DNA from 4 places in the Streptomyces spongiicola genome. Region 2 is predicted to be linked to each of the others. Evidence: riboswitches for the same ligand, from Rfam matches in the RefSeq annotation. Region 2 holds a riboswitch; each other region holds the start of a gene.

Region 1 (5,411 bases), 810 kb from region 2:
TCGCGCCGGCCCGCCCTACTCGTGCCCGCTCACCCGGAGGGCGTACCGGCACCGGCCCGGGCCCCGCGGAAGTTCCCCGCGGAACGGCCCCGGGCGCGCGGCCTCCCGGCTCGTCAGAGCTTCTCCACCGGCGCGTACCGCAGCAGCAGCCGCTTCGGCTTGGCGTCGCCGAAGTCGATCGTCGCCTGGGCGTCGCCACCCGAACCCGTCACCGCCATCACGGTGCCCAGCCCGAACTGGTCGTGGGTGACCCGGTCCCCGACGGCCAGGGCGATCACCGGCTTGTCCGTCGTCCGCCGGGTCGCGAAGCCGGACGGGCCGGAGCGGGACCGGGACGACGACAGTGCCGAGACGACGCCGGGCGCCGGCCCGGCGGGCGCCGCCGTCCGGCCCGTCCGCTTCCACTCCAGGTGGGCGTCGGGGATCTCCTCCAGGAAGCGCGAGGGCGGGTTGTAGGCGGGCTGGCCCCAGGCGCTGCGCATCGAGGAACGCGTCAGATAGAGGCGCTCCCGGGCACGGGTGATCCCCACGTACGCCAGCCGGCGCTCCTCCTCCAGTTCCTTGGTCTGGCCGAGCGCCCGCATGTGCGGGAAGACGCCGTCCTCCATGCCGGTGAGGAACACGACGGGGAACTCCAGGCCCTTCGCGGTGTGCAGCGTCATCAGCGTGATGACGCCGCCGCCCTCCTCGTCGTCGGGGATCTGGTCGGAGTCGGCGACGAGCGCGACCTGCTCCAGGAACTCCGCGAGGGTGCCCGACCCCTCCTCGGCGCCGCGCTCCTGCTCGAACTCCAGGGCCACCGCCGCGAGTTCCTGGAGGTTCTCGATACGGGTCTCGTCCTGGGGGTCGGTGGACGCCTGGAGTTCGGCGAGATAGCCGGTCCGCTCCAGCACGGCTTCCAGCACCACCGCGGGACCGGCGCCCGAGTCGACGACGGTGCGCAGCTCCTCCATGAGCGTGTTGAAGCGCTTCACGGCGTTGGCGGAGCGGGCGGCCATGCCGTACGCCTCGTCGACTCGGCGCAGCGCCTGCGGGAAGGTGATCCGCTCCCGCAGCGCGAGGGCGTCGATCATCGCCTCGGCGCGCTCGCCGATGCCGCGCTTCGGTACGTTCAGGATGCGCCGCAGCGGCACGTTGTCCTCGGGGTTGGCGAGGACCCTCAGGTACGCCAGGACGTCCCGGACCTCCTTGCGCTCGTAGAAGCGCACACCGCCGACGACCTTGTAGGGCAGGCCGACGCGGATGAAGATCTCCTCGAAGACACGGGACTGCGCGTTGGTCCGGTAGAAGACCGCCACTTCGCCGGCCCTGGCCTCGCCGGCGTCCGCCAGCCGGTCGATCTCGTCGGCGACGAACTGGGCCTCGTCGTGCTCGGTGTCCGCGACGTAGCCGGTGATCCGCGCGCCCGCGCCCGCGTTCGTCCACAGGTTCTTGGGACGGCGGCTCTCGTTGCGCTCGATCACCGCGTTGGCCGCGGAGAGGATCGTCTGGGACGAGCGGTAGTTCTGCTCGAGCAGGATCGTGGTCGCGTCCGGGTAGTCCTCCTCGAACTGGAGGATGTTGCGGATGGTGGCACCGCGGAAGGCGTAGATCGACTGGTCGGCGTCGCCCACCACGCACAGCTCGGCGGGGCCGAGGTCGTCGTACCCCGTGCCGACCAGCTCGCGCACGAGGGTGTACTGGGCGTGGTTGGTGTCCTGGTACTCGTCGACCAGGACGTGGCGGAACCGGCGCCGGTAGTGCTCGGCGACCTCCGGGAACGCCTGCAGCAGATGGACCGTGGTCATGATGATGTCGTCGAAGTCCAGCGCGTTGGCCTCGCGCAGCCGGGCCTGGTACATCCGGTACGCCTCGGCCAGCGTCTGCTCGAAGCCTCCCCCGGAGCCGTCGGACCGGCCGGCACCCCCGGCCTCGGCGGCGAAGGCCTCCTCGTCGACCAGCTCGTTCTTCAGGTTCGAGATCTTGGCGCTGAACGCCTTCGGCGGGTAGCGCTTCGGATCGAGGTCCAGATCGCGGCAGACCAGTGCCATCAACCGCTTGGAGTCGGCGGCGTCGTAGATCGAGAAGGACGAGGTGAAGCCGAGCTTCTTGCTCTCCCTGCGCAGTATGCGGACGCAGGCGCTGTGGAAGGTGGAGACCCACATGGCGCGGGCGCGCGGGCCGACGAGCTGCTCGACGCGCTCCTTCATCTCGCCCGCGGCCTTGTTGGTGAAGGTGATCGCCAGTATCTGGCCGGGGTGCACCTCGCGGGTCGCCAGCAGATGGGCGATCCGGTGGGTCAGCACCCGGGTCTTGCCGGAGCCGGCACCGGCGACGATGAGCAGCGGGGAGCCGGTGTGGACGACGGCGGCACGCTGCTGCTCGTTCAGCCCGCTCAGCAGGGCGGCCGGGTCGATGACCGGGCGCGGGGCGCCGTCCCGGTAGAAGGCGTCACCGGGTCCGGGCTCGTCGAACCCGCCCTCGAAGAGGTCGTGCGGGACCTCCTCCGCCGGAAGGTGCTCGTGGTCCTCCGGCGGCGGGGGCTCCTCCGGGACCGGGGTCCGCCGGAGGTCCGCCAGGAAACTGTCGTCAAAGAGGCTGCTCATCGCTCTCCGAGTCTAGGCGGCCCCACTGACGGTCCGCCGCCGCCTTCCGGGGAATCAGTACCGGACACCTCTGGTCATGACACGGACACGCAGCGCCAAGGTAACGGAAATGTATCGGGCATATCGAACACCCTCCTTCACAGCAGCACCACACTTTGGCTAGCGTGCTCGCCCAGGCGGCCCGTACCCCCTTCGGCGAACCACGCCAGCCGGGCAGCCGCGCCGAATCCGTTGCTCTTGCAAAGGAGTTCGGAACCGGGGACCCACTCATCAAGCACAACCGGGGTGAATCGGGCCGGCCTTCACCCGGCCCGTAGGGCAGCCTTCCGTTCCGTCCGAACCCGACAGCTAACCCGGTAGGCGTTCCACGGAAGGAGATGCCGGCCTTGGCGTCGCACCGCAAGCCGCGCAGCCGCACACGTACCAGCACACCCGCCGTCGGGTTCACGACGGCCGCCATAGCGGGAGTCTCGCTCCTCTCGGCCCAGAACGCGACAGCCGGCACGAAGCCCACCGTCGAGGAGGTCCAGAAGAAGGTCGACGACCTCTACCGGCAGGCGGGTTCGCCGAACCAGGAGTTCGGCAGGGCGAAGGAGCACGGCAGGGCGAAGGAGGCCACCGGGCAGCAGCGCCGCACGGTGGACCGTTCCCTCGACGAAACCGCCGCGCGCACGGAGGCGTTCGGCGAGTCCCGGCGCGCCCTGGGCGTCCAGGCCGCGACCCCGGACCGCACGGGCGCCGTCGCCCCGGCCACCGCGCTGCTGCTCGCCGAAGACCCGCGGGTCCACACCGACCAGGCGCAGCCGGTGGACCTGCCGGCCGGGCAGCAGCACGGCGCCGTCACCGAGCACCGGACCCGGTCGGCCGAGGCCGCCGAACAGGCCGAGCGACCCGGGCAGGCCGAGCAGGCCGAGCGACCCGGGCAGGCCCGGCAGGCCGCCGGGAACCTGGAGCCGCTCACGGACTCGCAGGAGCCGCTGCGCGCCAGGAAGCAGGCCGCCCAGCAGAAGCTCGCGGGGGCGAGGGAGCTGCTGTCGCGGCTGACCGCCGATGACCGGACGCGGCTCGCCGAAGTCGAGCGCGCGAAGGAGCAGCAGGCCCGCCGGAAGGCGGAGGCCAGGGCGGAGGCCGAAGCCTCGGCCGGCACGGTGGCCGAGGTCGAGTGGCGGTTCCAGGAGCGCGAGCGGCAGGCATGGGAAGGGACGGACGGCGGCACGGGCACGGGCACCGCGACGGGCACGGGCACTGCGACGGGCAGGGAGGGCGGTTCCGCGACGGCCGGCGGCACATACGCGGCCAAGGCCGAGAAGGTGCTGTCCTTCGCGCACGCCCAGATAGGCAAGCCGTACGTCCGGGGCGCGACCGGCCCGAGTTCGTACGACTCCTCGGGGCTCACCCAGGCGGCCTGGCGCGCGGCGGGCGTCGATCTGCCCCGCACCACCTGGGACCAGATGGGGGCCGGGCAGCGAGTGGCCACGGCCGATCTGCTCCCCGGTGACCTGGTCTTCTTCTACGACGACATCAGCCATGTCGGGATCTACGCGGGCGACGGCATGATGATCCACGCCCCCGAGCCGGGCGCGAACGTCCGCGCGGAGTCGATCTACTACATGCCGGTCCACGGCAGCGTCCGCCCCGCGTAGCGCCGCCGCGTCCGGCCGCAGGACCGGTACGTGCGGGGGCGGCGGTCCTGCGGTGCAGCCGGGGAAGGGCCCGGGTCCCTCTCCGGAACGAGGCTCCGGGGCCGCTCGGGTCCGTGCGCTCCGGCGAATCCCGGACCCGTGGGGGAGCGGCACGCGGGCCCGGGGTGCGCCGTGCTCGGCGGGCCCGGGGTGCGCCGTGCTCGGCGGGTGCGGGGTGCGCCGTGCTCGGCGAGTGCGGCCATGCCCAGGGCATCCCCGCACCGCCGTGACTGAGCACACCCCGGGATCCCCGCGCCCCGGGATCCCGCGCGTACGCGGGAGCCCCGAGTGCCGGTTGCGCCCCAACTCGGGCTATGTGGGGATCCCCGCGCGTACGCGGGAGCCCCGATCGACGAGGACCCGGAGCAGGCGTACGGGTAGGGATCCCCGCGCGTACGCGGGAGCCCCTCACGCGGTCACGTACACCGGGCTCCCGCACCCGGTGCGGGGGTCAATCATGTCCAGAGCGTCGCGATCAGGATGTTCACCAAGGTCAGAGTGCCGACCGCCCCGAACGCCCGCTTGTCCACGGCTTCCTCGTCCCGCTTGACGTAGACCAGTGCCAGGACCACCACGAGCACGGCCAGCTTGACACCGACCTTGAGGTTGTTCACGGGCTGGCCGTCCGCCTGGTTCAGTCCCACCAGTGCCACGCCCGTCACCAGCATGGTGAGCGCGCCGTGCAGCATCCCCGGGGTGAAGCGCGCCGTGCCCTCCCCCATCGCCTTCATCTGCGTGAGGAAGCCGCCGAGCAGCGCGGCGATTCCGATGATGTGAAGGGCGACAAAGACATTGATGAGTACGTCCATGGCACCGGAGCCTAGCCGTACGGTCCCAGGCGATCCGCGGCGGTCCTTCTACGGCCAATTCCGGTCATAACACCCCTTTGTCGCAACCCGAAGGCTTAGCGTCCTCCCCCAGGTGGCCGGTTCCACCGCCGTCCGTGTCCGGGCGGCTGCTCCCGGCCGCCCCCGCCGGAAGAGCCGGTGGTGGACCGCTCCCCCTGCACGGTCCGCCACCGGTGGCCGCACCGGCGGGCCCCGACGGAAGGACTGGCCCTCGTGGCAGCGCACCGCAAGCCCAGGCAGCGCACGCTTCCCGGCACCGCCGCACGCTTCTCCGCCACCCTCGCACTCGCCGGCGC
Region 2 (5,411 bases):
ACCAGTCCGTAAAAGCGGGCCGCGGCGCAGGATTTTCCGGGACCGCGCTCCGTACGCTTTTCCCGACCCCGGCCGGAATTTGTTTCCGGCAGCAGAAACAGGCCTTGGACCGCCCTTTACTTCCCTGTATACGGCGCGCGTGTTAAATACGGCCACCCGCCGTGTTCACGGAGTGTTGCGAGGTCCTCACGGCCACAGCGGTCCGGAGCCGGTGCGCTCCCGTCGTGCGCTCGGCGTGCAGGGTGGCGAGCGCACGGGCCCGCTCCGCGTCACCGCGGGCCACCGCGTCCACGATCGCGCCGTGCTCGACCCACGCCTCGACCGGGCGGGCGGGCTGCTCTACCGAGTACATCCACGCGATCTTGTGACGGAGCTGGGTCAGCAGCGCGGTGAGCCCCGGACTCCCGCACGCCTGGTCGAGGGTCTCGTGGAACCAGGCGCCGAGCGAGCGCAGGTCCTCGCCCCGGTCGCGCCGCGCCCGGTCCTGACCGAGCCGGACCAGTCCGCGCAGCACCTTGAGGTGCGCCTCGGTCCGCCGCTGGGCGGCCCGTGCGGCGCCCAGCGGCTCCAGCAGCTGCCGGATCTCCAGCAGGTCGGCCGCCTCCTGCTCGGTGGGCTCGGCCACACACGCCCCGGCGTGGCGGCGGGTGACGACGAACCCCTCGGACTGGAGGGTGCGCAGCGCCTCGCGGACCGGCACGCGCGAGACGCCGTAGCGGCGCGCCAGCTGCTCCTCGGTGAGCCGGCTGCCGCGCTCGAACACGCCGGAGACGATATCGCCGCGGATCGCCGTGCATACCGAGCGTGCGGGAACGCGCATACCGAACCTCCGCCTTAATCGCCGCGAAACCCCGTCGAGCGACGCCTGTTCAGGTGTTTCGGTGACTCTATGGCAGGTCGCCTGAATTTCCGAAGACCCATCGTCATCCACGGATATCTTTTGGCCTGAATACGCCGAAAACCCCGGCTCGGAGAGGAGCCGGGGCCACGGGTGAACGGTGCGCGCGTCAGACGCGGACGCCGTGCGAGCGGAGGTAGGCGATCGGGTCGATGTCCGAGCCGTAGTCCTGTCCGGTGCGGGCCTCGAAGTGGAGGTGGGGGCCGGTGGAGTTGCCGGTCGATCCGGCGAGGCCGATCTGCTGGCCCGGGGTGACCTGCTGGCCGGCCGAGACGCTGATCGAGGACAGGTGCCCGTACTGGGTGTAGGTGCCGTCGTGCATGCGGATCACCACGTTGTTGCCGTAGGCGCCGCCCCAGCCCGCCTCGACGACGGTGCCCATGCCGACAGCGACGACCTTGGTACCGGAGGCGGCGTGGAAGTCGACGCCGGTGTGGCTGCCGGAGGACCACAGGGCGCTTCCGGCGCGGTAGGCGGTGCTCACATGGGAACCGGCGACCGGAAGCGTGTAGGTCGCCAGGCGCTTGCGCTCGGCCTCCCGGGCGGCGCGCTCCGCGGCGTCGCGCGCGGCCTTCACCCTGAGCTCGGCCCTGAGCTTGGCCTCGGCCTCGGCCTTCTCCCGGGCCGCGGTCAGGGCGGCTTCCTGCTGCTGGGCATCCGCCTGGGCGCCGATCTGCTCGGCGAGCGAGTCGGCGGCGACCGCCTGGGTCAGTCCGGTGTCCTCGGCGGGGGTGGGCCCCCCGGCCTCGGCCGCGAGGGCCGGGGAGGCGAGGGAGCCGATGACGCCGGTGGTGGCGATGGCCGCGACGGAGGCGCCCGCGCGTTTGCGCGACAGGCGGCTCGGACCACGGTGCTTCCCGGTGGCACGGGTGAACGCCATGAAGTGGCTGGTCCTTTCCTTCCTTCTCGCCTACCGGGTTAGCTGACGGGTTCGGAGCAGGAAGGTCTCCTACGGGCCCCTCCGCACGAAGGCGAAGGCACCCGATTCACCCCGGGGGACATATGGGTCCCCGGCTCCCCAGGCTCGCGCCGGACGGGGACTCGGCGATGGCTGCCCGATGCCGCGGGTGCGGCGTGTGCAACCGGCGGACAGCGCAGAAGACGCTAAGCCGATCTTCGTTCAATCGCCAAACAGACCCGGAGATTTGTAGTGCACGCCACAGGGCAGACAGCGATCTTCCCCATCAAACCGGACACATCGGGGAGGCGTTCCGGGCAGGGGAAGGGGGCTCCCCCGGCACGACGCCGGGGGAGCCCCCTTCCCCTGCCCGGAACCCGGGCGGTCAATCAGCCGGTGACAACGGTCACTTCACCGATGTCGAGGGCCCGCACGGGCTCCTCGATCTCGGACGCGTCCCCGACGAGGACCGTCACGAGCCGGTCCACGGGGAAGGCGCTGACCACCGCGGCCGTCGCCTCCACCGTGCCGGTGCCGGCCAGCCGTGCGTACAACCGGGCCTGGTAGTCGTCCGGAAGGCCCTGCTCGACCTGGTCGGCCAGGGTGCCGGCCACGGAGGCGGCCGTCTCGTACTTCAGCGGCGCCACGCCCACGAGGTTCTGCACCGCGACATCGCGCTCCGCGTCCGTCAGGCCCTCGGCGGCGAGGGTGCGCAGCACCGTGAACAGGTCATCGAGCGCGGGACCGGTGTGCGGGGTGTCGACCGATCCGCTGATGGCGAGCATGGACGCCCCGGTCGCCCCACCCGGGGCCGCCGGGGCTCCGGAGCGCAGCACCTGGCCGAAGGCCCGTACGCCGTAGGTGTAGCCCTTCTCCTCCCGCAGGACGCGGTCCAGGCGGGAGGTGAGCGTGCCGCCGAGGCAGTAGGTGCCCAGGACCTGGGCCGGCCAGACCCGATCGTGGCGGTCGGGCCCGATCCGGCCGATCAGCAACTGGGTCTGCACGGCGCCGGGGCGGTCCACGATGACGACGCGGCCCGTGTCGTCGCCGGTGATCGGCGGCATCGGGCGGCTCTCGGCCGAGTCGCCCGTCCAGGCGCCGAGCGTGTCGGCCAGCACGGCGTCGAGGTCCACGCCCTCCAGGTCGCCGACGACCACGGCCGTGGCCGCGGCGGGCCGGACGTGCGCCTCGTAGAAGGCGCGGACCGCGGCCGAGTCGATGCGTTCGACGGTCTCCTCCGTGCCCTGCCGCGGACGGGACATCCGGGAGGACGCCGGGAAGAGCTGCCGGGAGAGCTCCTTGGCGGCCCGGCGGGCCGGGTTCGCCGTCTCGTGCGGGATCTCGTCGAGCCGGTTGCGGACGAGCCGCTCGACCTCGCCGTCGGCGAACAGCGGGGCCCGCAGCGCCTCGGCGAGCAGGCCGAGGGCCTTGGGCAGCCGCGAGACGGGTACCTCCAGGGAGAGCCTGACCCCCGGGTGGTCGGCGTGCGAGTCGAGCGTGGCGCCGCAGCGCTCCAGCTCGGCCGCGAACTCCTCCGCCGAATGCTTGTCGGTGCCCTCGGACAGCGCCCGGGCCATGATCGTGGCGACGCCGTCCAGGCCCTCGGGTTCGGCGTCCAGCGGCGCGTCGAGGAAGATCTCCACGGCCACGACCTGCTGTCCGGGGCGGTCGCAGCGCAGCACGGTCAGCCCGTTGCCCAGGGTGCCGCGCCCGGGGGCGGGAAAGGCCCAGGGCTTGGCCTCGCCGGGCTGCGGCTGCGGATGGAGGTCCATGGTCACGGCAGCGTCGGTCACTGGTCCGTCCCCTCTGCGTCGTCGTTGTCCCCGGCGTCCCCGGCGTCCCCGGCATCCCCGGCGCCGTCCGCCGGCGCGGCGGGCTCGTACACCAGCACCGCCCGGTTGTCCGGACGCAGCCTCGCCGCGGCGACGGCCCGCACCTCCTCGGCCGTGACGTCGAGCACCCGCTGGACCGCGCTCAGCGCCAACTGCGGGTCGCCGAAGAGCACGGCGTACCGGCACAGCTCGTCGGCCCGGCCGGCGACGGTGCCGAGGCGGTCCAGCCACTCCCGCTCGAGCTGGGCCTGGGCACGCTCCATCTCCTCCGGCGTGGGGCCCTCGGCGGCGAACCGCGCCAGCTCCTCGTCGACCGCGGCCTCGATGCCGGGGACCTCCACGCCCCCGGAGGTCTTCACGTCGAGCCAGCCCAGCGAGGGGGCGCCGGCGAGGCGGAGCAGGCCGAAGCCGGCGGCGACGGCCGTGCGGTCGCGCCGGACCAGCCGGTTGTGCAGCCGGGACGACTCGCCGCCGCCGAGGATGGTCAGCGCCAGGTCGGCGGCGTCGGCCGCCCGGGTGCCGTCGTGCGGGAGGCGGTACGCGGCCATCAGGGCCCGTGCCGGAACGTCCTCCTCCAGCACCTCGCGCAACTGCCCGCCGATGGTCTCCGGGAGCGAGCCGTCGCGCGGCGGCCGCTTGCCGTCGTGCATGGGGATGGACCCGAAGTACCTCTCGATCCAGGCGAGGGTCTGCTCCGGGTCGATGTCGCCGACGACCGACAGGACCGCGTTGTTCGGCGCGTAGTAGGTGCGGAAGAAGGTCCGCGCGTCCTCGAGCGTCGCCGCGTCCAGGTCGGCCATCGAGCCGATCGGGGTGTGGTGGTAGGGGTGGCCCTCGGGGTAGGCCAGCGCGGTCAGCTTCTCGAAGGCGGTGCCGTAGGGCACGTTGTCGTAGCGCTGGCGGCGCTCGTTCTTCACGACGTCCCGCTGGTTCTCCATGGACTCGTCGTCGAGGGCGGCCAGCAGGGAGCCCATGCGGTCGGCCTCCAGCCAGAGCGCGAGTTCCAGCTGGTGGGCGGGCATGGTCTCGAAGTAGTTGGTGCGCTCGAAGCTCGTGGTGCCGTTGAGCGAGCCGCCGGCCCCCTGCACCAGCTCGAAGTGGCCGTTGCCGGGCACCTGGGCGGAGCCCTGGAACATGAGGTGCTCGAACAGATGGGCAAGGCCGGTGCGGCCCTCGACCTCGTGGCGGGAGCCTACGTCGTACCAGAGGCACACCGCGGCGACCGGGGTCAGGTGGTCCTCGGAGAGCACCACGCGCAGGCCGTTGGCAAGGCGGTGCTCGGTCGCTGTCAGGCCTCCGGAGCCGGCCCGGGCTGTGGCCGTGTGACCCATGGGCATGTGGTCCCTTCGATCGCGTTGCAGAATGTCCTGCCACTGTATGCAAACCGCGCAGGTAAGCGGCGGGGTTCCCGACGCTTCCACCCCCCTGTCCCGGGTCGCGGTCGGCGTTGTCGGCGCGACGGTCCACAATGGTCGGCGTCAGATCCCGTTCATGGTTCATGTTGGTGAAGGAGCCGCAGCAGCGATGGCCCGCCGCAGCACGAAGACGCCGCCGCCCGACGACTTCGAGGAGAGGATCCTCGACATCGACGTCGTCGACGAGATGCAGGGCTCCTTCCTCGAGTACGCGTACTCGGTGATCTACTCCCGCGCCCTGCCCGACGCCCGGGACGGCATGAAGCCGGTGCACCGCCGGATCGTGTACCAGATGAACGAGATGGGGCTGCGTCCCGACCGGGGCTATGTGAAGTGCGCCCGGGTCGTCGGCGAGGTGATGGGAAAGC
Region 3 (5,411 bases), 3.5 Mb from region 2:
CCCGGCTTCTCGATCTCGTCCAGGTCATGGACCGGATCCGCCGCGAGTGCCCGTGGTCCTCGCGGCAGACCCACAAGGGCCTCGCCAAGTACGGCATCGAGGAGGCGTACGAACTCGTCGAGGCCATCGAGGACGGGGACCGGGACGAACTGCGGGAGGAACTCGGCGACGTGCTCCTCCAGGTCGTGTTCCACGCGCGCATCGCCCAGGAGGCGACCGGTGCGGAGGGGGACGAGCCGTTCTCGATCGACGACGTCGCCGGGGCCATCGTCGACAAGCTCATCCACCGCCACCCGCACGTCTTCGGTGACGCCCGTGCCGAGACACCGGAGGACGTCAAGGAGCACTGGCTGCGCACCAAGGCGGTCGAGAAGCGGCGTGAGTCGGTGACCGACGGTGTTCCGCTCGGCCAGCCGGGACTCGCTCTCGCCGCGAAACTGGCGGGCCGGGTGCGGACCGCCGGGCTGGACGTGGAACCGCCCACGGAGGACGGTGCCGGCGCCGTCGGGTACCGGCTGCTCGCCATGGCCGTACGTGCGGAGGCCGAGGGCCAGGACCCGGAGGCAGCCCTCCGCGCCGCCGCCCGCGCCTACCGTGACGCGATCCGCGCCGTGGAGGCCGCGGCCCGGGACCGGAACGGTTGACGGAGTCTCGTGGGTACGGTCGGCGTACCCACGGGGAACGGCGAGAGGTCGGCCGAACGGGTGACCGAACGCCCTCGGGTTAACGTCGAGGCATGCACGACCAGCCGTCCCGCGTCCCCGCCGCTCCCGGCGCCCGAGGCATCCCCGGCATCCCCGGCGCCCCCGAACTCTTCACCTGGGAGTTCGCCACCGACCCGTACCCCGCCTACGCCTGGCTCAGGGAGCACGCGCCGGTGCATCGGACCCGGCTGCCCAGCGGGGTCGAGGCGTGGCTGGTGACCCGGTACGCGGACGCCCGGCAGGCGCTCGCGGACCAGCGGCTCAGCAAGAACCCGGCGCACCACGACGAGCCCGCGCACGCGAAGGGGAAGACGGGGATCCCGGGGGAGCGCAAGGCGGAGCTGATGACGCATCTGCTGAACATCGACCCGCCGGACCACACCCGGCTGCGGCGGCTGGTGTCCAAGGCGTTCACCCCGCGCCGGGTGGCCGGGTTCGCCCCGCGGGTGCAGGAGCTGACGGACGGGCTGATCGACGGTTTCGCCCGGCGGGGCCACGCGGACCTCATCCACGAGTTCGCCTTTCCGCTCCCCATCTACGCCATCTGCGACATGCTCGGGGTCCCCCGTGAGGACCAGGACGACTTCCGGGACTGGGCCGGGATGATGATCCGTCACGGCGGCGGTCCGCGGGGCGGTGTCGCCCGGTCGGTGAAGAGGATGCGCGGCTATCTGGCCGAGCTGATCCACCGCAAGCGGGAGGCGCCCGGTGACGATCTGATCTCGGGTCTCATCAGGGCCTCCGACCACGGGGAGCACCTGACCGGGAACGAGGCCGCGGCCATGGCCTTCATCCTCCTCTTCGCCGGGTTCGAGACCACGGTGAACCTGATCGGGAACGGTACGTACGCGCTGCTGCGCGATCCGGGGCAGCGGCGGCGGCTCCAGGACTCGCTGGCCGCGGGCGAGACCGGCCTGCTGGCCACCGGGGTCGAGGAGCTGCTGCGCTACGACGGGCCGGTGGAGCTGGCCACCTGGCGCTTCGCGACCGAGCCGCTCACCCTCGGCGGGCGGGACATCTCCACCGGCGACCCCGTCCTCGTCGTGCTCGCCGCCGCGGACCGGGACCCGGAGCGGTTCGCGGAGCCCGACACCCTCGATCTCGCCCGCCGGGACAACCCGCACCTCGGGTACGGGCACGGCATCCACTACTGCCTTGGCGCGCCGCTCGCACGGCTGGAGGGGCAGACCGCGCTGGCGGCGCTCCTCGGCCGTTTGCCGGACTTGCGGCTTGCGGTCGATCCATCCGAATTGCGGTGGCGTGGGGGGCTCATCATGCGCGGATTGCGCACTCTGCCCGTTGAATTCACCCCCCGCTGAATCTGACGCTACGTCAATTTTGTGACTTTCACGTGATCTCCGCTGCATCGGCTTGTGACAGAGGCGGGACTGCGGCTACGTTCACCCCGACTCCGGGCCGTCGAGGTTTCAACCGCCGCGATCGTCCCGGACGTTCTCTGTAGTCACACGGAAGGCACACCGCATGCTGTCCGGGAACGGCCGCCACCGCCGACCTCGTCAGGCCCCCGCCCTCATCGTCGCGGCAGGGGTGACCGGATCGGCCATCGCCATCCCGCTGCTCGGTGCGGGCACCGCGTCAGCGGCCGACACCGCCACCTGGAACCGGGTCGCCGACTGCGAGAGCGGCGGCGACTGGGGCGCCAACCTGGGCAACGGCTACTACGGCGGGCTCCAGATGTCCCAGGAGACCTGGGAGGCTTACGGCGGCACCGCCTACGCGCCGCGCGCCGACCTCGCCAGCCCCTCGGAGCAGATCTCCGTCGCCGAGATGGTGCTCGCCGCCCAGGGCGCCTCCGCCTGGCAGAGCTGCGGCGTGATCACGGGGCTGACCACGGGCGGCTCCCAGCCGGCCGGCACCCCGTCCACCGACCCGCTGGGCGGCCTGGTGAAGGCCCCCTCGTTCGGTGACGGGGCGGCCGCCGTGTCCGAGCCGGACGCCGGGTCTCCGTCGGCCGCCGGTTCCGCGCCGTCCGCCGAGCCGTCCGGGCCTTCGGAGCCCGCGCCGTCCGCCGAGCCCTCGGCGGGGTCCTCGGAGCCCGCCGGCCAGGGCGAGGGTCCGCAGGCGTCCGGTGGCGCCGCCGACGGGGGCACGGGCAAGCACCGGGGCGTCCCCGCCGCGGAGGGGGCCGCCGAGGGGGCCGCCGAAGGGGCCGCAGAAGGGGCACAGGCGGGCGATTCCGGCGACGAGCGCGATTCCGGACGCCACGCTTCCAGGGGGGACGAGTCCGCGCGGGACGGCGCTGTCGCCGGAGACGGTTATGTCGTCCGCACCGGCGACAGCCTCTCGTCGATCGCCGACGCCAACAAGGTGCCCGGCGGCTGGCCCGCCCTCTATGAGGTGAACCGGGATGTCGTCGGCGCCGACGCGAACCTCATCCTGCCTGGCCAGAGCCTCGATCTCGGCCCGGAGGAGAGCGAGTTGACGCAGTAGTTCGGGCGCTTATGTCCGGGTCTGTGCGAGTGAGATATGAGTCTCTTCCGGTCAACTGGTGCCGCGAAGCGGTCAACTTCGATCGCCAGGGTTCTCACCTGCGAAAACGGACATGTTGTCGCATCAGATATGGGCGATTCCTCCCCGATGTGCGTCTTTGAACATCGGGGAGGCGTGTGCCTACCGTCTGAACCGCTCGCAACGCGGGCCCCGTCGACCGCACGCCGAATCCTGCCGGCGGCCGCCGGGAACAGTCGTCGCGCCAGCGCCGAAGGCAGGAGCGGGGGACCCAAGGTAAGTGCCGGACCGGCCCGAGGAGGGCTGCCCGGCTAGGGGTGGAGCCGTGCGCTCGTCGCACGGCCGGGCACCACATCGGCCCGAACCCGACAGCTCACCTCGCAGGCGTCGGTGAGGAGAACTCCGATGCTGCTTTCCGGCAAGGGCAAGCGCCGTCGCCCGACGGTCTTCCAGCGGTCCACCCGTGTCGTCACGCTCGCCGGTGTCGCCGGCGCCGCCATCGCCGCACCGCTGATGGCCTCGGGCACGGCGTCCGCCGCAACCGCCTCCGAGTGGGACGCCGTCGCCCGGTGCGAGTCCGGCGGCAACTGGTCGATCAACACTGGCAACGGCTACTACGGCGGGCTGCAGTTCTCGGCCTCGACCTGGGCCGCCTACGGGGGGACCGCGTTCGCCTCCACCGCCGACAAGGCGACCAAGGCGCAGCAGATCCAGATCGCCGAGAAGGTCCTGGCCGGCCAGGGCAAGGGTGCCTGGCCGCACTGCGGCACCGGCCTGTCGAACGCCGCGTACGACGGCGCCGCCGCGGCCGCCCCGGCCGCCCCCAAGGCCGCCCAGCCGAAGGCCGAACCCGCCCCCAGGCGGGCCGAGGCCCCGACCACGCGCTCCGAGCGTCCGGCCGCCCCGGTGCAGAAGGGCGACGGCGAGTACACGGTGAAGGCCGGCGACACCCTCAGCAGGATCGCCGAGGACCGCGGGGTCAAGGGCGGCTGGCAGAAGCTGTTCGAGCTGAACAAGGACATCCTGGACGACGCGAACGTCATCTACCCCGGCCAGAAGCTCCACCTGAGCTGACGCCCGGCCCCGGGCACCGGTCCCGCGCCGTCCGGCCGGTGCCCGGCGGCGCGCGAGACCGGGCGGCTCCCTCCGGCGGCGCCTCCGGGGCCGACCGCGCTCCGGTGGTCCCGCCGGGCCACCGGACCGCGCGCGGCCCTGGCCCGGTCTCGGTCCTCGTCCCCGTGCCTGGCCCCGCCCCCGGCCCGGCGCGGCCTCCCCGTCCGTGCCCCGCGCTCGCGCCGGCCGCCGGGAAGGCCGCAAGCCGGGGCCTTTGTCGGTTCGGTCCGCTTTTTCGTCCCACGGGGCGGGCATCTGCCGACCGATGCCCGCCAGGCGGTTAGGCTCTTGCCGCAAGGCCAAAGGGACCCTGCACCGACACGGCTCCGCCTGTGTCACCTCACGCGTCACATCCCAGAAGGAGATGCTCGTGCCGTCCATCGACGTCGTCGTAGCCCGGGAAATCCTGGACTCCCGAGGCAACCCCACGGTCGAGGTCGAGGTCGGCCTCGACGACGGCAGCACCGGCCGTGCTGCCGTTCCGTCCGGCGCGTCCACCGGCGCCTTCGAGGCCCTCGAGCTCCGCGACGGCGACCCGAACCGCTACCTGGGCAAGGGCGTCGAGAAGGCCGTCCTGGCCGTCATCGAGCAGATCGGCCCCGAACTGGTCGGGTACGACGCCACCGAGCAGCGCCTGATCGACCAGGCGATGTTCGACCTCGACGCCACGCCGGACAAGTCCTCCCTCGGCGCCAACGCGATCCTCGGGGTCTCCCTCGCCGTCGCGCACGCCGCCTCCGAGGCGTCCGACCTGCCGCTGTTCCGCTACCTCGGCGGCCCGAACGCGCACCTGCTGCCCGTTCCGATGATGAACATCCTCAACGGCGGCTCGCACGCCGACTCCAACGTGGACATCCAGGAGTTCATGATCGCTCCCATCGGGGCGGAGTCCTTCTCCGAGGCCCTGCGCTGGGGCACCGAGGTGTACCACACCCTGAAGAAGGTCCTGAAGGAGAAGGGGCTCTCCACCGGCCTCGGCGACGAGGGCGGCTTCGCCCCGAACCTCGGCTCCAACCGGGAGGCCCTCGACCTCATCCTCGAGGCGGTCAGGAAGGCCGGCTACACGCCGGGCAAGGACATCGCGCTCGCCCTCGACGTCGCCGCCTCGGAGTTCCACAAGGACGG
Region 4 (5,411 bases), 2.3 Mb from region 2:
TACAGCGACCGACTCACGGGGATCCCGGCCATCACGGAGATACTGACCGTGTTCACGGTCTCCGTGCTGGCCCTCGTCCTCAATCGGATCGTGCGCCTGAGCGGGGAGCGCCTGGCGTCGGCCCGGTTCGTCGCGGAGGCGGCGCAGCGGGCCGTGCTGCCGACTCCGGACGAGCGGATCGACGGCTTGCAGGTCGCCGCCCGGTACGAGGCGGCCGAGCGGGACGCGTTCATCGGCGGGGACCTGTACGCCGTGCAGGAGACCCCGTACGGGGTGCGGCTGATCGTGGGGGACGTGCGGGGGAAGGGTCTGGGCGCGGTCGGGACGGTGGCCCTGGTCCTGGGTGCCTTCCGCGAGGCAGCCGAGCAGGAGCCCTCGCTGGCGGGGGTCGCGCAGCGGCTTGAGCGGGCGCTGGCGCGCGAGGGCGCGTGGGAGGCCGGGTCCGAGAACTCCGAGAACTCCGAGAGTTCCGAGGGCTTCACCACCGCCGTGCTCGCCGAGGTCCCGGGCGACGGAGAACGGATCAGGATCGTCAACCGGGGGCATCCGTCGCCGCTGCTGATCGCGGCGGACGGCGCGCTGCTCGTGCTGAATCCGCCCGAGCGGGCGCTGCCCCTGGGTATGGACCTGGGGACCTGGCCCGATCTGGTGTCCGAGACCTCCTATCCGCCCGGTGGCACGCTCCTGCTCTACACCGACGGCCTGTCCGAGGCACGGGACGCGCACGGTGTGATGTACGACCCGCGCAGCCGGCTGGGCGGCCGTGCCTTCTCCGGCCCGGAGGAACTGCTGGACGTGGTCGTCGCCGATGTGCGCCGGCACACGGGCGGTGCGGCGACGGACGACATGGCGCTGCTCGCGGTCACCCGGCGCGGGGAGCGGTAGTCAGCGGGGCGCCGGACGACGCCGGCCTCCCGTGGCAGGTCCCGTTGGTGCTTGTGGTGCTTGTGGTGCTTGTGGTGCTTGTGTGGCGTAGGACGGCGGGTGGGTTGGCCGGGGTGGGCCGATGGGCTGACGCTACGGAGCGTGATCGAAGCGGAGCCCTCCGCATAACATTTGACGAACTGTCAGAAATGCTGGCCTCGATTACGGGCGGCAACTTGCCGATTTTGCACCGGTTGTTGTGCTTAAGCTCTGGCCAACGTTCCTAACGATCAGCGGGAACAGCTTGGAATCGGGCCTCGATCTCTATTAACGTTCGATAACGCAGCGCGGTCGTCCCAGCCGTCGCAAGAGGCGGCACCGTGCGCATGCGCCGAATCCCGCAAGGGAACCGGGGAACCATCTATTTGGGGTGAATCGGGCACTTCGCGGTGCCCGAAGGAGACCTTCCTGCTCCGAACCCGTCAGCTAACCCGGTAGGTGAGAAGGAAGGAAAGGAGAACGCCTCCGTGGCGTCCAACGAGCCTGCCCTCCAGGAGCCCCCCACTACGCAGTGGGTACCCGGCGACCGGTGGGCTTCCGCCCCCGCGGCGGAGGAGTGGAACCCGACCGAGGAGTCGGTCCGTCCCGTCCGCGGCAGGCACCGCGTGGTCAAGCAGCGCAACGCGCTCGCGCGGAGTTCCACCGTCCTCGGTGTCGGCGTCATCGCCGCCGTCGGCGCGGGCGGCATGGCCACCGCCCAGGACAAGCCCGCGGTCTCCATCTCCCTGCCCGATGTCATCGCGGACAAACTCCCGGACCCCGAGTCGCTGCCCGGCGTGGGCTCCTTGATACAGGACGAGCCGGCTGACGAGGTCGTCGCAGACGGCCCGCTCACCTCGGCCGACACCACGGGTGAGGGGGGCGACGCGGGCGAGGCCCTGCGCGCCCGGATCCTCCAGCAGGCCGAGCAGCAGCAGGCCAACGCAGAGGCCGAGGCGCGGGCGGCCGCCGAACAGGCCGCCGCGGAGCAGGCCGCCGCCGAGGCGAAGCAGCAGAAGACCGAGGCGGCGAAGGCTGCCGAAGCGGCCGCCGAGGCTGAGCGCAAGGCCGCGGAGGAGGCCGCGCGCAAGGCGGAGGCCGAGCGACTCGCCAAGCTCGCGGCGAGCTACTCCCTGCCGACCTCGTCGTACACCCTCACCTCCACCTTCGGGCAGGCCGGATCACTGTGGTCCTCCGGCTACCACACGGGTCTCGACTTCGCCGCTCCGACGGGTACCCCGGTCAAGGCCGTGCACGGCGGCACGATCAAGTCGGCCGGCTGGTCCGGGTCGTACGGCTACCACATCGTTCTGGAACTCGAGGACGGTACCGAGGTCTGGTACAGCCATCTGTCGTCGATGACCGTGAGCGCGGGGCAGAAGGTCTCCACCTCCGAGACCATCGGGCGGGTCGGCGCCACCGGCAATGTCACCGGCCCGCATCTGCACCTCGAGGTGCACACACCGGGTGGTGACGGTATCGACCCCGCCGCCTGGCTGCGAGGCAAGGGCCTCTCCGTCTGACCGTCTGGTCCGTGGGGCCCGTGGGGTCCCTCGGCCCGGTGAATCCCCCCGGCCCCCGGCCCTTCGGCCACACGGCCCATCTGATCCCCCTCGGCCCGTCGGCAACTCCCGGCCCGCCCCTCGGTCGGCCCGTCCGGTCTGACAGGGAGCCGTTGCTGTCCGGGCGCCGGCGGCCCGGGCCGCTGGCGGCCCGGCTACGCGCCCCACCGGCGCCCGGGCCACCTGGGGTCGTGCCATGCCCCGGGGACGGGCCGCCCGGAGGGCACGCGTCCGGTGTGCCCCTGTCTCTCCGCGTCCCCCGTCTCCCCGCATCCCTCGTCTCCCCGCGTCCACGGTCTCGACCCGTCCACCGATCAGCAGCGGTCAGCCGCGGTACGGGTTGAAGCCGCTGTAGTCCAGATGCGGCGGGGGCTGCCAGGCCCGGCCCGTCGCACGGGCGGCGTACGTCAGGGCCGGGCCCGCGACGCCCCTGCGCTGCCAGAGGTGGTGCAGCAGCTCCTGCTCCCGGGCGGTGAAGTCCGGCTCGGCCGCGCCCCGCCCGGCCCGGTGCCGGAGGAAGGCCAGGGAGGTGGCGAAGATCTCGTACTCGGAGACCGCGCGTGCGGCGGCCGGGCCGTGGGTGCGGCCCGCCACGTCCCGGGCCATCGTGCGGGCCTTCATGGAGGACAGCGCGAGCGGTTCGGCCGGGGCCAGCCAGCCCGCCGCGGCGTACGCGGGCAGTTCCGCGGCGACGGTGCGCAGCTCGCGCTGCCGGGTCCACACCGCCAGCCAGGTCAGCAGACCGAAGGCGGGCACCATGAAGGCCGCGTACACCGCGTAGAAGCCCAGCGGGCCGAAGACCGCCGAGCCGTTCCACAGCGCGTGCATGCCCATGGCGAGGAGCAGGCCGAGCAGCGGCAGTGCGACCCTGCGGACCCTCCGGTGCCGCGCCGAGGCCGCCGCCAGGCCGAAGCCGATGCCCGTGAGCACCGTGAACAGCGGATGGGCGAACGGCGACATCACGATTCTGACGAAGAACGTCGCCGCCGTGACGGAGGCGAAGCCCGAGGTGCCGAACTGCTGGTCCTCGCCGAAGGCGTTGCCGAGGTAGAGGATGTTCTCCGTGAAGGCGAAACCGGTGGCGGTGAAACCGGCGATCACGACACCGTCGACCAGGCCCGTGAAGTCCTGCCTCCGGAAGAGGAAGAGCAGCAGCACGGCGGCCGCCTTGGCGGTCTCCTCGACCACGGGCGCGACGACGGTCGCGCCGATCGCGTCGGCGTGCGTCGGGTCGGCCGTGGCGGTGGCTATCCACCGGGTCGCGAACGTGTTGGCGATGATGGCGACGAGGGCGGCCGCACAGGCACCCCAGGCGAAGGCGAAGACGAGGTTGCGCCAGGGACCCGGTTCGACCCGGTCCAGCCAGCGGAACGCCGCGGCCAGGAGCGGCACGGGAAGCACGGCGAGACCGAGTCCGACCAGGAAGCCCTCTGTCCCGGTCTGTTCGCGCACCAGCGCGAGGATCATCAGTCCCGAGAGGGCCAGCAGAGTGATCAGCGCCCACGCGCGGACGGGCCCGCTGCGCCAGAAGTCGCGTCGCGGCTTGTAGCGCCAGCGGGCACGCTCCGGCACGGCGTCGAAGAGCGGCCGCTCGTCGCACGCCGGGACGGCGGGGCGGGCGGCCGGATGCGGCTGCGGGGACCAGTCGGACACCACACGACCCTAACGAGAGGTACGGACAACGCGCGACGGCGCCGGTGCCGTCGGTGCCCGGGCTCCTGGATGGGCGCTGGGTGCTGGGTGCTGTTCGTTCGGGTGCCGGCGGATCCTCGCCGGACTCAGCCGCCCGGGAGGGGCCCTCGGCGCCGTCCGCTTCGGGTTGGGCCGGCGAACCGCGACTTCGCCGTCATCCGCTCCGGCGCCGGAAGAGGAGGTCGTGTACGACATGGCCCTTGTCGAGGCCCTGGCCCTCGAACCGGGTCAGTGGCCGGAAAGCCGGCCGGGGCGCGTAGCCGCCGCCGGCCTCGGTGTTCTCGAAGTCCGGATGGCCGGTCAGCACCGCGAGCATCTGCTCGGCGTAGGGCTCCCAGTCCGTCGCGCAGTGCAGGAGCGCGCCCGGCTTGAGCCGGCTCGCCGCCAGGGCGAGGAACTCGGGCTGGATCAGCCGTCGCTTGTGGTGGCGCTTCTTGGGCCAGGGGTCCGGGAAGTAGACCCGCACGCCGTCGAGCGCGGCCGGCGGGAGCATCTCGCGGAGCAGGATGATCGCGTCGCCGTTGGCCACCCGCACGTTGTCCAGGCCCGCGCGCTCCGCGAGGCCCAGCAGATTGCCCTGGCCGGGGGTGTGGACGTCCACGGCGAGGATGCCCGCCCCCGGGTCGGCCGCGGCCATCCGCGCGGTCGCCTCGCCCATGCCGAAGCCGATCTCCAGGACGACCGGCAGTCCGCCGAACATCGCGTCCAGGTCGAGGGTGCGCAGCCCGTCGATGTCCAGTCCCCAGACCGGCCAGAGGCGCCGCAGTGCGGCGGCCTGCCCGGGCGTCACCCGGCTCCGGCGCGGCTGGAAGCTGCGGATCCGCCGCTCGTGGTGCGCGCCCGCGGGATCGGCTGCGGGGCCGTCGGGAAAGCGCGGCGCACCCTCGGGTCGGGCGGTGGCGATGTCGCGGGGAGCGTTCCCCCGCCGGCCTGCGGGGGTGGTGTTCTCGGACTCAGACACAATGCCCCGATTGTACGGCGGCGGGCGCGGACCGGGGACGGCCGGTGTCAGGTGCGGTCGGTGTCAGGTGCGGCCGGTTTCGCGTGCGGGTCGGTGTCGCGTACGGGTCGGTGTCAGGTGCGGCCCAGTCGGGCCAGCGCCCGTCGGGCCACCTCCCGGCCGATCGGCAGGGAGGCGGTCGCCGCCGGCGACGGCGCGTTCAGGACGTGGACCGCGCGGGCCGACTCCTTGATCATGAAGTCGTCCACCAGGGTGCCGTCTCGGAGCACCGCCTGCGCCCGGACCCCCGCCGG

Evidence for each region. Region 2 has a riboswitch for cyclic di-AMP ahead of DDQ41_RS24575 (M23 family metallopeptidase). Riboswitches for the same ligand answer to the same signal wherever they lie in the genome.
Region 1: linked by a shared signal. The riboswitch ahead of DDQ41_RS21210 (C40 family peptidase) and the one ahead of DDQ41_RS24575 (M23 family metallopeptidase) in region 2 are both predicted to bind cyclic di-AMP.
Region 3: linked by a shared signal. The riboswitch ahead of DDQ41_RS09125 (transglycosylase family protein) and the one ahead of DDQ41_RS24575 (M23 family metallopeptidase) in region 2 are both predicted to bind cyclic di-AMP.
Region 4: linked by a shared signal. The riboswitch ahead of DDQ41_RS14550 (M23 family metallopeptidase) and the one ahead of DDQ41_RS24575 (M23 family metallopeptidase) in region 2 are both predicted to bind cyclic di-AMP.

The regions. Positions count from the first base shown of each region.
Region 1 covers NZ_CP029254.1:4,806,943-4,812,353, reverse strand. Annotated here, with positions in the region: gene pcrA (DNA helicase PcrA) at 114-2,585, opposite strand; cyclic di-AMP (ydaO/yuaA leader) riboswitch at 2,796-2,964, shown strand; gene DDQ41_RS21210 (C40 family peptidase) at 2,963-4,228, shown strand; gene DDQ41_RS21205 (hypothetical protein) at 4,723-5,076, opposite strand; gene DDQ41_RS21200 (C40 family peptidase) at 5,329-5,411, shown strand, end outside.
Region 2 covers NZ_CP029254.1:5,621,627-5,627,037, reverse strand. Annotated here, with positions in the region: gene DDQ41_RS24580 (GntR family transcriptional regulator) at 143-820, opposite strand; gene DDQ41_RS24575 (M23 family metallopeptidase) at 1,008-1,778, opposite strand; cyclic di-AMP (ydaO/yuaA leader) riboswitch at 1,792-1,955, opposite strand; gene DDQ41_RS24570 (M16 family metallopeptidase) at 2,186-3,589, opposite strand; gene DDQ41_RS24565 (M16 family metallopeptidase) at 3,586-4,959, opposite strand; gene DDQ41_RS24560 (DNA gyrase/topoisomerase IV subunit A) at 5,153-5,411, shown strand, end outside.
Region 3 covers NZ_CP029254.1:2,113,746-2,119,156, reverse strand. Annotated here, with positions in the region: gene DDQ41_RS09140 (nucleoside triphosphate pyrophosphohydrolase) at 1-644, shown strand, start outside; gene DDQ41_RS09135 (cytochrome P450 family protein) at 737-2,023, shown strand; gene DDQ41_RS09130 (transglycosylase family protein) at 2,187-3,155, shown strand; cyclic di-AMP (ydaO/yuaA leader) riboswitch at 3,406-3,575, shown strand; gene DDQ41_RS09125 (transglycosylase family protein) at 3,579-4,247, shown strand; gene eno (phosphopyruvate hydratase) at 4,657-5,411, shown strand, end outside.
Region 4 covers NZ_CP029254.1:3,320,522-3,325,932, reverse strand. Annotated here, with positions in the region: gene DDQ41_RS14555 (PP2C family protein-serine/threonine phosphatase) at 1-885, shown strand, start outside; cyclic di-AMP (ydaO/yuaA leader) riboswitch at 1,244-1,380, shown strand; gene DDQ41_RS14550 (M23 family metallopeptidase) at 1,392-2,426, shown strand; gene DDQ41_RS14545 (PrsW family intramembrane metalloprotease) at 2,790-4,118, opposite strand; gene trmB (tRNA (guanosine(46)-N7)-methyltransferase TrmB) at 4,312-5,118, opposite strand; gene lhgO (L-2-hydroxyglutarate oxidase) at 5,232-5,411, opposite strand, start outside.